DNA from 3 places in the Bartonella sp. bp_1 genome. Region 1 is predicted to be linked to each of the others. Evidence: predicted binding sites of a transcription regulator. Region 1 holds the regulator's gene; each other region holds the start of a gene.
The links. Region 1 encodes LexA, which represses DNA repair genes until DNA is damaged. Its sites were predicted from a motif close to TGTTCNNNNTGTGTTCNG; they were not measured.

Region 1 (4,242 bases):
TCACGGATATGCATGCCTGACAGTTTTCACAAACTGGCCGATAAGCTATGTTTTGGGATCTCCTGAAACCACCTTGATTGAGCAGGTTGCCGATATCACAGGCAAATGGACCAGAAAGATGGGTAAACACTTTCCGTTCAAAATGCCCGTCAAGATAAGGACACGGTTGCGGTGCCGTCAAATAGAATTGCGGTTTTACCGTTTCGTGTTCGCTCATTCTGTCCGATATCCAGATATGATGTCAAAAACTGCAACACCTTGGTTGTCATATAATGTAGAATGATTATGGCCAGCGTGTTGTTTTATTTTTATTAGCGTGTGGCGGCCGTTACAATAATTTCAACCAGATAATCAGGGGACGCCAATTTGGCTTCGCCAGTTGCGCGTGCAGGCGTATTGTTAGGATCAACCCATTTTTCCCATACAGCATTCATTGCTTCGAAATATCTCATATCGCTCAGCCAGATTGTCGCTGAGAGGATCATGGATTTATCGCTATTTACACTGGCTAAAAGGCGATCGACTTCTGCCAGAGCGTCCTGTGTTTGTTTGGTAATATCCCCACCATTTTCCCCGACTTGTCCGGCTAAAAATGCCATCTTGTTATAGCTAACGACTGCACTCATAAGGTTGTTGGATTCAAGTCTGGTGATCGTCATTGTCTTTCCTTTTATTTATACAGCTATACCATAAAGGTCATAAGCATCTGATTTTTCTATTTTTACTGTTACGATGTCCCCTTGTCTCAGCGGACGGCGTGATGTGATGTGCACATTGCCATCAATTTCAGGTGCATCATATTTACTGCGACCGATTGCCTGTGTGCCATCGGCTTTGTCGATGATGACAGGCAGTCGTTTGCCAACTTTTTTGCTGAGTAGCTTGGCCGAAACTTTTTGCTGGGTTTCCATAAATTTGCGCCAACGCATTTCCTTTACGTCATCTGGAACCTCTAACAATCCTAATGCGTTGGAGGGTGCACCATGAACAGGTTCATATTTGAAACAACCTGCACGTTCGATTTTTGCTTCATTCAACCAGTGCAGCAACATATCAAAATCATCATCTGTTTCACCGGGAAAGCCAACAATGAAGGTAGAGCGCAAAGCAAGATCTGGGCAGATTTCTCGCCATTTTTCAATGCGCCTGCTTGTTTTTTCCTGATGGGCAGGACGCTTCATGTTTTTTAATACTGTTGGTGAAGCATGCTGGAAGGGGATGTCAAGATAAGGAAGTATCTTGCCGTCTGCCATTAAAGGAATAACATCATCAACATGCGGGTAAGGGTAGACATAGTGCATACGAATCCATATGCCCATTTCACCGAGTTCTGTAGCCAAATCTAGAAATTTAGTACGTATTTCACGATCTTTAAACGTGCTACTAGCGTATTTTAAGTCAACGCCATAAGCACTTGTATCCTGTGAAATGACAAGCAGTTCTTTGACACCTGCCTTAGCGAGTTTTTCTGCTTCGCGTAATACATCTGCGATCGGACGAGATACAAGATTGCCGCGAAGATGCGGAATAATACAGAAACTGCAGCTGTTGGAACAGCCTTCGGAAATCTTGAGATAGGCATAGTGGCGGGGCGTCAGGCGAATTCCTTGTTCTGGCACAAGGTCGACAAACGGATCATGGATGGGTGGCGCGGCTTCATGAACTGCATTAAGCACACTTTCATAGGCTTGCGGGCCAGTAATCGCCATAACACTGGGATGTGCTTTACGGATAATATCAGGCTCGGCACCAAGGCAGCCTGTTACAATAACTTTACCATTTTCCTTGATGGCTTCACCGATATTAGCCAATGATTCATCCCGGGCAGAATCGAGAAATCCGCAAGTGTTGACGATCACAAGATCCGCACCTTCATGATTACGGGATATTTCATACCCTTCAGAACGCAGGCTGGTAATAATACGTTCGGAATCCACCAGGGCTTTAGGGCAGCCCAATGAAACAAAACTTATTCTTGGTGAAGGCATGAGTTATCCTGACATAGAAACCGGTTAGGCAAGTGAAAAATTCGTTTGTTGCCCATAACACATAGGAAACAGGCAAGCAATAAATGCCCATCGTCATAAAAGTAGTCTTAATAACGTCGGATCAGGCCAACAAGTTTTCCTTGAACGCGAATCCGGTCTGGCCCAAAAATACGCGTTTCATAAGCAGGATTGGCGGCTTCTAGTGCTATGGACGCTCCTTTGCGACGATAGCGTTTCAATGTTGCTTCTTCATCATCAACAAGGGCTACTACAATTTCTCCTGGACTTGCCGTGTCTGATTTTTTAATAATAACGGTATCACCATCAAAAATACCGGCTTCAATCATGGAATCGCCTTTAACCTCAAGCGCATAATGTTCACCGCCACCAATCATATCGGCAGGTAGGGAAAGTGTATTTGTTTGATGTTCTATGGCTGAGATTGGAACACCTGCAGCAATGCGTCCCATCAAGGGAACATTGACATTGGCAGCTTCTTCCATATCGGTAGGCATTGCCATTTTGGTTTGGGCAGGTGCAGTGTTTTTAACCAGACTAGGACGAAAACCACCAGCTGGTGCCAAGCCTGGAGCAATGGAGTCAGGAAGACGTACAACTTCCAATGCTCGAGCACGATTAGGCAAACGGCGTATAAAGCCACGCTCTTCCAAAGCAGTAATCAAGCGATGAATGCCTGACTTTGAAGCCAAATCAAGAGCTTCTTTCATTTCATCGAAAGAAGGGGGAATGCCCGTCTCTTTCATGCGGTCATGAATGAACAACAAAAGCTCATGTTGTTTGCGTGTCAGCATAATGGTCCCCAACAGAATCAATGAAAACAAAACAAGAACATACACTATATGTTCCATTATTGTTCTGCAAGGGTTTCAAAAAAATTAATTTTAAATGGGATATTTGATAATGAATAGAGAGACCCAAGGTCTCTCTATTCATATTTTTAGACTTATTAGAAAAAGCTTTTTCTTTGCCACCAGCCGGCACGCTTGGGCTTTTCGGCCTCCGGTTCGGTGTTTGAAGATGTGACAACGGGTTCGCTTATAGCTTCTTCTGTTGTCTTTTTAGATGCAGCTTTTTTGGTGCGCGTAGTCTTCTTGGGAGGATCAATTGTTGAGTTAGTTGCAGGCTCTTGATCTTTTATTGTCTCGTTAGCTGCTTTTTTACTGCGTCTAATTACTGCTTTTTTTGTTTTCTTGGCAGATTCTTCAATTTCTTTAATATCAGATTCTACTTCAATTGTGACTTCTGCCTGCTTGGGTGCAGCTTTTTTGCGGCCACGTTTTTTAGGCGCTTCTTCACTGATGTTTTCTATAGGTGTTTCTGCAACAGCAATGTCGACTATCTCTTGTGTCGATGGTGCTGTCTTGTTGTTGCGACGTGATTTCTTGGCCTTTGTTTGTGTCTTAGGCTCAGAAACTTGGTCAGGTGCAATAAATGTATCAAGGTTGCCGACAGGCTCAGCTGCTGGTGCATGACGGCGGCGACGTGCTTCGCGTACTTCACGCAGAGCCTGTTCGGCAAATGCACCGACTGGTTCTGCATAGGGAAGACGACGACGATCAAATTCACCATCCCGATTGCGGCGTCCACCGCGACGTCCACGACGACGACGGCGGCGGCGGTCCTCTTCACGTTCACTGTCAGATGATTCAATATTCTGGTTGTGCCCGTTTTCATTATCAGAATGGCGCTCGCCACGTTGTCCACGGCGACGGCGGTTTCTCGACGGACGATGTGATTCTGTCTGTTCGTTGTTTTCTTCTTCGTCCTCGAAAGTGATATCCTCGATTGGGTCTTCTTCTTCAACCGGCAGAAGCTGGATTGGTGCAGCGGGCGTGCCGGTTGCCTCAGCCCCCTTGATGATAATAAGATGCTGGTTTCCAACGCTTTCATCTGTTTCGAAGTTGATAACAAGACCAAAACGTTTTTCCAGATCCGCTAGGACTGTTCTCTTATGATTGAGAACATAAAGAGCGGTAGAAACAGGTGTACGGACCGTAATGTCAAAATGGCCATTGCGTAGAAGGTATTCTTCAATCGTACGAACGACATGAAGGGCCAGTGAAGAATCTGAACGCACATGCCCGGTACCGCCACAGTGGGTGCAGGGCTGGGTTGTGCTTTCAAGAACGGAAGCCCGAATGCGCTGCCGGCTCATTTCCATAAGACCAAAATGGGAAATACGACCGACCTGAATACGGGCGCGGTCATCTTTTAGGCAATCTTTCAACCGTTT
Region 2 (4,242 bases), 410 kb from region 1:
AACCTAACCGGTTGCTTGATTAAAACGAGCGAACAAGCTAACGCGTCTATATGGAACATTTTCAAGATCAGCATAGCCCTACCCCACCCCTGCCAGATCCAGCTGATCTGCCAGAGTTTGTTGTCTCAGCTGTATTGAAGCGTGATGTCTTTTCAGAAACACGGGCCGGTTATTTTATCAATGATCCAGAAACGCGTATCATCCGTCGTATTGTTACCGCATCACCTTGGTGGTCACGCCCCTTGGCATGGATATTGGCAAAGCGTGAAATCCGCGGCTTGAAAAAAGTGCGCGGTCTGAAAGGTGTACCGCAACTGATTGCCGTCGACCGCGATGGCCTATACCGTTCATGGACGGAAGGAACGCCTTTGCATCTGGCACGACCCGACCATCGTGAATTTTATTTGAGTGCCCATAAAATCTTACGCAATATGCGGCGTATGGGGATCACCCACAACGATCTTGCCAAACCACAAAACTGGCTCATGACACCAGAAGGTGAAGCTGCAATTATCGACTTCCAGCTTGCCAGCGTTCATAAAAGACGTGGCCTCCTATACCGGTATTTTGCCTACGAAGATTTTCGCCACCTGATCAAGCAGAAAAAAAGCTTTGCAAAGAGCTTGATGTCACCAACCGAAAAACGCATTGCCAAACAACGCTCATGGCCGTCACGTTTATGGATGGCAACAGGCAAACGATTTTATAATTTCTGGACCAAAGGTGTTTTTAACTGGTCAGATGGTGAAGGAACAGGCGATCGAATTCAGGACCAAGGACCACTTATTCGTGAAGCTTTCATGAATAACGACAAAATTCACGATTTTGCACTAGCCACCTATTCATTGCCTGCCAAGGGGGTTGGCCTCTATGCCTTTGTCGAGACAGAACTTGATGAAAAAGCCATTCGTCCGCTTCTCAAAGGACAAAAGGTCGAACTGATCCAGCCGGTAAAAGAATTACCGCGACGCGCTGACGGTACAATACGCGATGACATATTGAAACTTATCGCCATGAATGAAGTCAATGATCTGGAAGCCTTGATCGAGCGTGAACCGGAAATGGGCCATATTATAAAAACCATCGCAACCAAGCGCCTTAACTTTACCGACCGTCGCGTCTGGGAATATGAGACGAACCGGCATTAATATTTTTTCGGCATAAAATAAATAGACATAAAACAGCAAACGCCAGCGCATAGATAAGCCATAAAATGGCCAACCGTTTTTCTGCGAACGTTATCGGCATATCATCCGCACCATAGCCTGGATAAATAGCCGCGCAAAATCCTATTCCTTCGACCACGGCAAACTTATAAAATCCCCAAGCAAGATAAATCAGATAGAATGAGAAAAGGCCAAGCGGCAGCAGGCATATTTTTGTCAGTGTTCCTGCACCACGCCAAAGTAGGATACCCGCAGCAACAAGAAAAAGAATGACCGACAACACAATAAGCTCTGCAACATCGGCATCCCCCATCGTACAGGTATTACCGACATATGACATAAGAGCATTAAAACTCGCCAGATAAAGAAGAAAGACAGCTATCGCCTGCATTTATGATCATTTCCGGTTCCATCCAGCATTGGCTAGCATGTTTTTGCGTGTAAAACAAAACAAGAACCTAGCATTCCCGCTATAAAAGATTTAAATCACCACCATGAGCGATTTTCCCGATGATATACCATTTTTCGATGATGAGTCCCCCAAACCAGTACTATCAGGTGGGGAATCTACGAATCATGTAACAGGAGGCGGAATCGCCGCCCGTGCTATGGCTGCACGCCAAGCCACCCAAAAAGAACCCGACTATCTTCAAAACCTTAATCCTGAACAACGTCAGGCTGTTGTAACAACAGAAGGGCCTGTTCTGGTTCTTGCCGGTGCAGGCACCGGAAAGACACGCGTTCTCACCACACGTATCGCCCATATTTTATCTCTCGGCCACGCCTATCCCAGCCAAATCTTGGCCGTCACCTTCACCAACAAGGCGGCACGGGAAATGAAGCATCGTATTGGCGATCTGGTCGGCGGTGCCATTGAAGGCATGCCGTGGCTTGGCACATTTCACTCAATTGGCGTCAAGCTATTGCGACGCCATGCCGAACTTACCGGCCTCAATACCGATTTCTCTATTCTTGATACCGATGATGTCAACCGTCTGCTCAAACAACTCATTCAGGCCGAAGGGCTGGATGACAAACGCTGGCCGCCGCGTCAATTGGCACTGATGATTGATGGCTGGAAGAATAAAGGGCTGTCACCCAACCAAATTTCGGAAGGTGATGCCCGCTCCTTCGGCAATGGTCGCGGACGTGAACTTTATCATGCCTATCAGGAACGATTGAAAACACTCAATGCCTGCGATTTTGGTGATCTGCTACTCCACCCGATCCGCATTTTCCAACACCATCCCGATATATTACGCGAATACCATAAAAAATTTCGCTATATTCTTGTCGACGAATATCAAGATACCAATACGGCTCAATATTTATGGTTACGCTTACTTGCGCAACGTCCACAAAAAGAAAAAGTCAATCTGTGCTGTGTCGGTGACGATGATCAGTCGATTTATGGCTGGCGTGGGGCAGAAGTCGACAACATCCTGCGCTTTGAAAAGGACTTTCCTGGTGCCACCGTTATCAGGCTGGAGCGTAACTACCGTTCGACCGCCCATATTCTGGGCGCGGCTTCCCATCTGATTGCACATAATGAGGGACGTCTTGGCAAAACACTTTTTACCGATCGCAATAACGCCGATGAAAACAAGGTCAAGGTTCATGCGGCATGGGATTCAGAAGAAGAAGCGCGTGCCGTTGGCGAAGAAATTGAACAATTGCAGCGCCATGGCCATGCCTTGAACGATATGGCGATATTGGTGCGTGCCTCATTCCAGATGCGTGAGTTTGAAGACCGTTTTATAACATTGGGCCTCAACTACCGCGTTATTGGCGGCCCACGCTTTTATGAGCGCATGGAAATCCGTGATGCGATTGCCTATATGCGGATTATCACCCAACCGGCTGATGATCTTGCCTTTGAGCGTATTGTCAACACCCCCAAGCGCGGTCTTGGAGAAGCGACAATCCGCCAATTACATGACACGGCGCGATTGCGTGGTTTACCAATGCTGGCAACCGCTGCAGAAATGATCGAAACCGACGAACTAAAGCCAAAAGCCCGCAGTGCATTGCGATCGGTCGTCGAGAATTTCCGCCGATGGCAGAACTTGCTTGATAACACGCCCCATACAGAACTGGCAGAAATGGTGCTTGATGAATCGGGCTATACAGCCATGTGGCAAAATGACAAATCGGCCGATGCTCCAGGACGCCTTGAAAATCTAAAAGAATTAATCCGCTCGATGGAGAATTTTGAAAGCCTGCGCTCTTTCCTTGAACATATATCGCTGGTCATGGATACAGAGCAGAACGAAGATCTTGATGCTGTCAATATCATGACGCTTCATTCAGCAAAGGGGCTGGAGTTTGACACAGTCTTTCTGCCCGGTTGGGAAGAAGGTCTGTTTCCTCATCAGCGTTCTCTTGACGAAGGTGGGCGTTCGGGGCTGGAAGAAGAACGCCGCCTCGCCTATGTTGGCCTGACAAGAGCCAAAAAAAATCTACATATCTGGTTCGTTTCCAACCGTCGTATCCACGGCCTTTGGCAAACGACCGTACCATCACGCTTTCTCGAAGAATTGCCCGAAAGCCATGTCGAGATCGCCGAGGTAGAAACATCATATGGCGGCTATGGTCAATCGCGTTTTGACCGGCAAGACCCATTTGAGAACAATTACTCAACACCCGGATGGCAGCGGGCACAGAAAAACGCCAATGATGCGACACGCAACAATTGGGGAACGCGTTCAGGCGCCCATATAGAACGCATCGGTTATGGCGAGGTCGATTCCGGTTTTGGAGCAGGAAAAGGCTCTGCAAAGGCAAAAACAATCGATGGGGAATTATTAGCCAAATCGGTTTCTTCCACAGTTTCAGCCTTCACGATCGGTGATCGTGTTTTCCATATGAAGTTCGGCAATGGCAATATCGTTGTCATCGATGGTAACAAGCTGACCATTGATTTTGATAAAGCAGGGCAAAAGCGCGTTCTTGATTCTTTTGTCGAGAAAAAAACATAACTACTTAGAAAATGGGAGCACCATGAAAAAAGTAATCACCTATTCAATTTTCGGCATGGACAAAAAAATCTATATAAGGCACTTTATTTTCGGCCTCT
Region 3 (4,242 bases), 1.0 Mb from region 1:
GGAGCGCTTGCACGTATTTCTATATGATCACCCTTGCGCGTCACATCCAGCCGATCAAGTGAACGTACCGGACTTTTAGCCTGACATTGTGTAGCACGAAAAGTGGTAAAATCATGCTGCCCCAAAAGCCTTTGAGCCGCCTCATGCATAGCCGCCTCATCAAGCGTCTTAGGAACCCACCATACACGCAAAGCATCCAGTGCCGAAGGTGTACGGCGATTGAGAATACGATAGAGATAATGACGCTTGATAGCTGAAAACCGTGCATTAAAATGATTATCAACAGCCTCGGCCGATAGAATAGTCACAGTTTCACCCGCAGCCATAAGATGTGCATTGATGGCATCACGCACCGTATCGGTACGCCAAACCTTTGCAAGATCAATATGGGCAACCTGTCCAAGGGCATGTACACCGGCATCGGTACGCCCTGCCGTTGTCATACTGATGGTTTCGGCCGTAAACTTAAAAACAGCCTGTTCGATAGCCGCCTGCACACTATGATGACCGTCCTGACGCTGCCATCCGGCATAAGGCGTGCCATCATATTCAATTGTCAGCTTATAACGTGCCATCTCAATAAACCGCACTGACTGCTGCACCACGGATAAAATCCTGCACTGCAAGCGGCTTGCCGCCGGCACGCTGTGCCTTTGTAATGCGTATACGCCCTTCACCACAAGAAATCTCAAGCTGGTCGGCCTCAATATACCCAACCCCAAGACTTTCACCTGTCGCCAAACAAGCGCCTAACAATTTTACACGTTCACGCTTGCCGCCAATTTCCATTTCACACCAAGAACCGGGAAAAGGTGCAAGACCACATATTTTCTTTTGTACAATAGCGGCTGACTCATACCAGTCAATCCGCGTCTCGTCTTTGGAAATCTTAGCCGCATAGGTTAAACCTTCTGTTGCCTGCGGTGTCAGAACAAGCGTGCCCTTTTCCAAGGCCGCCATCGCTTCGACCATCAAACTAGCGCCAACTTGTGACAATTCATCATGCAATTGGCCTGCCGTCATATCCGCGGCAATAGCAACTTTTCGTGTCATTGCGACCGGACCGGTATCAAGTCCCTCATCCATTTTCATGATCATCATGCCGGTTTCATTATCACCAGCCATAATTGCCCGCTGTATCGGTGCCGCTCCACGCCAGCGCGGCAACAAAGAGGCATGGCCATTATAACAACCATATCTAGGTGCCTCGAGAATGGCTTTAGGCAGCAACAATCCATAAGCGACAACAACAGCCGCATCCAAGCCGAGTGCATTGAATTGCACCTGCTCGTCCTCCCCTTTCAGGCTTTTCGGGGTACGTACCTCGATACCAAGAGCCTGCGCACATTGATGAACCGGTGAGGGGGTCAATTCCAAGCCACGACGACCGGCGGGACGGGGCGGCTGACTGTAGACAGCAACAATTTCATGACCGGCATCATGGAGCGCCTGCAATACCGGCACCGAAAAATCGGGAGTCCCCATAAAAGCCAGCCGCAATGCCATTATAAAATCCCCTGGTTGGCTTTTTCCTTGGATAGTTTCTTAAATTTACGAATAACCATATCACGTTTCAGCTTGGAAATATGATCAATAAACAAAACACCGTTGAGGTGATCGATTTCATGCTGCAAGCAGGTTGCCATCAAATTATCGGCTTCGATTTCAGCCTGCTTACCATTCCGGTCGATATAGCCGACCCGCAACCGTTTTGGCCGTTCTACCTCGGCATAATATTCAGGAATAGACAAGCATCCTTCCTCATAGACATTCCGCTCGTCCGATGTCCATAAAATTTCGGGATTGATAAAAACATGGGGTGCGGGTTCTTCATCCTTACCGGCAACATCAATCACCAGAAGCCGCAGCGGCACAGCAATCTGGATGGCTGCAAGGCCTATACCCGGTGCATCATACATGGTTTCCAGCATATCATCGGCCAATTTGAGAATGGCATCATTCACATCGTCAACAGGCTTTGATACCTCACGCAAAACAGTATCGGGCAAAATAACAATAGGCTTGATCGACATTTTGAGCTCCTGAAACTTTCTATGCAAGCTCTAATCAATCCCTCGCATGAGGTCAATTACCCGCATGGAATGCAAATAGATCGCTTTCAAAACAAAAAACGGATAAATTATCACCATGAACGATTCGTCTTTATCCGATACAGCTCTTTTTACTCTTTTTGGTGTGCCAATTAGCCTGACCTTGTTTTTGCTCGGCCTTTTGACCATAGCCGTCATTGTTCTGCTCATCTCTATCAGCCGGACCAACCAACGCCGCTTACTGTTGGAAGCACGTGCTGCTGAGCGGGCACGCGACAGCGAACTGCATATGAATGCACTGTTGCAAACACAGGCTGAAATGCAAGGCCGTATGCAGACCATGGCGGAAATATTCGGCAAACGACAGGCCGAACTCAACCAGTCCATCCGAGAGCAATTGACGACCATGACCGGCAATCTTGGTCAAACCATCAACCAGCAGACCAAATCGACCCATGAAAATCTGGCCCGGCTGCAAGAACGTCTTGCCGTTATCGATACAGCGCAAAACAATATCCAATCATTGGCCGGACAGGTCGTGCAATTGCAAAATGTTCTGGCCAATAAACAAACCCGCGGCGCTTTCGGGCAAGGCCGTATGGAAGCAATTATTGCCGACGCCCTGCCGCATAATGCCTATTCCTTTCAGGCAACGCTTTCCAACGGCACAAGACCGGATTGCCTTGTCTTTATGCCCAATAAAGCACCCTCACTGGTGATTGACGCCAAATTTCCACTCGAAGCATGGAATGCCATGCGCGAGGCAACCAGCCCAGAAATCAAACTGGTCGCTGAAAAACAGTTCCGCAACGATATGGACATCCATATCAAGGCCATTTCAGAAAAATATCTGATTGCCGGAGAAACACAGGACAATGCCTTTCTTTTTGTGCCATCTGAATCGATTTTTGCTACAATTCATGAAGATTTTGAAGCTCTTGTACAAAAAGCATTGCGCGCGCGCGTCATCATTGTCTCTCCATCCCTGCTGATGTTATCGATACAGGTTGTCCAGGCCATTATGAAAGATGCGCGGATGCGTGAACAGGCACATCTTATCCAATCGGAAGTTACCAAATTGATGGAAGATATTGGCCGACTCGATGAACGGGTACGTAAACTGCAAACCCATTTCAAACAGGCCGACAAGGATATCGACGATATATTGATCTCATCATCCAAGATCACAAGACGCAGTGCGCGCATTGAAAGTCTTGAACTCCAATCAGCCGATAATGGCGAACAACAAGATAACCCCCCTCATACATACCGTGTTTTGTCGGATTCAAACGACATGCATTGAGTATTTATCTTATCATCCGCCTTGTCTGCACCTAGTTCTCACTTTTCAGTAATCTGCTATAGGTTATGCCTCGTTGATAGGAATTAAGATCATACTCTACCAACGATAGCCAAGGCCGGCTTTACCAGAAACCGCATCACGCGTACCAGCCACACCATTCAATCCGACATTGGCGACCCAACCTGCTTCACCTGGTTTCTGTTCAAATTTTGCACCGACTTCGAATACTGCACTGGCGCCTGAAAAATCAGGGGCGTCTATCTTATAGCCATCAAGCTTGCCGCCAGTTTCACCATCATATTCTTGCTCCCATGCCACACCGGCATAGAGCTTTGCCTGCGATGTCATCAAACGTTCATAACGCGCACCTACATGCGTACGTAATGATGTTGCCTCATCAAATGCAAGCTTTTCACCGGCGCGGGTATGAATAGTTTCATCCTCGATCCGAGTCATCATCAAACGGCCATTCAGGATAAGCTGGTCCTGATCGGATAATGAAACCGCTTTACCACCGCCAAGATGGAAACCATAATAATCGGATTTCTTGTCACCAAACGAGCCATCAACCATATCATGACTGGAAAAATCGCGTTCAACCTTGCCCATACGCAATGTACCGTCTACAAACCAGCCATTGTCCCAACTCTGTTTGAGATAAATACCAGCGCCTGTATAGCTGACATCACCCTTGCCATGGATGCCGCCATTATAGGAATCATAATCTCCGTCACCATGTTCGATAAAAACCGTGGCAAGTAGATTACCGGCATCTTGATGATAACGGATACCTGCGCCACCCATAAGATGATAACCATCATTATCAATATGACTGCCGGTATCAATCCTCTGTTTGAAACCGCTGCCCTGTATAAAGGCAACACCTTC

Region 2: ACYZ97_RS06420 (ATP-dependent helicase) is a predicted target of LexA. The motif match lies at 1,608-1,625, and genes of this name have one in related genera.
Region 3: ACYZ97_RS11520 (DNA recombination protein RmuC) is a predicted target of LexA. The motif match lies at 2,121-2,138, and genes of this name have one in related genera.

The regions. Positions count from the first base shown of each region.
Region 1 covers NZ_CM147851.1:879,022-883,263, forward strand. The annotation lists gene ACYZ97_RS04365 (arginyltransferase) at 1-217, opposite strand, end outside; gene ACYZ97_RS04370 (RidA family protein) at 312-659, opposite strand; gene rimO (30S ribosomal protein S12 methylthiotransferase RimO) at 675-1,988, opposite strand; gene lexA (transcriptional repressor LexA) at 2,096-2,800, opposite strand; gene ACYZ97_RS04385 (Rne/Rng family ribonuclease) at 2,956-4,242, opposite strand, start outside.
Region 2 covers NZ_CM147851.1:1,284,525-1,288,766, forward strand. The annotation lists gene ACYZ97_RS06405 (ribbon-helix-helix domain-containing protein) at 1-23, shown strand, start outside; gene ACYZ97_RS06410 (serine/threonine protein kinase) at 51-1,148, shown strand; gene ACYZ97_RS06415 (hypothetical protein) at 1,105-1,557, opposite strand; gene ACYZ97_RS06420 (ATP-dependent helicase) at 1,661-4,144, shown strand.
Region 3 covers NZ_CM147851.1:2,298,883-2,303,124, reverse strand. The annotation lists gene truA (tRNA pseudouridine(38-40) synthase TruA) at 1-575, opposite strand, end outside; gene fmt (methionyl-tRNA formyltransferase) at 577-1,506, opposite strand; gene def (peptide deformylase) at 1,506-2,033, opposite strand; gene ACYZ97_RS11520 (DNA recombination protein RmuC) at 2,149-3,354, shown strand; gene ACYZ97_RS11515 (autotransporter domain-containing protein) at 3,451-4,242, opposite strand, start outside.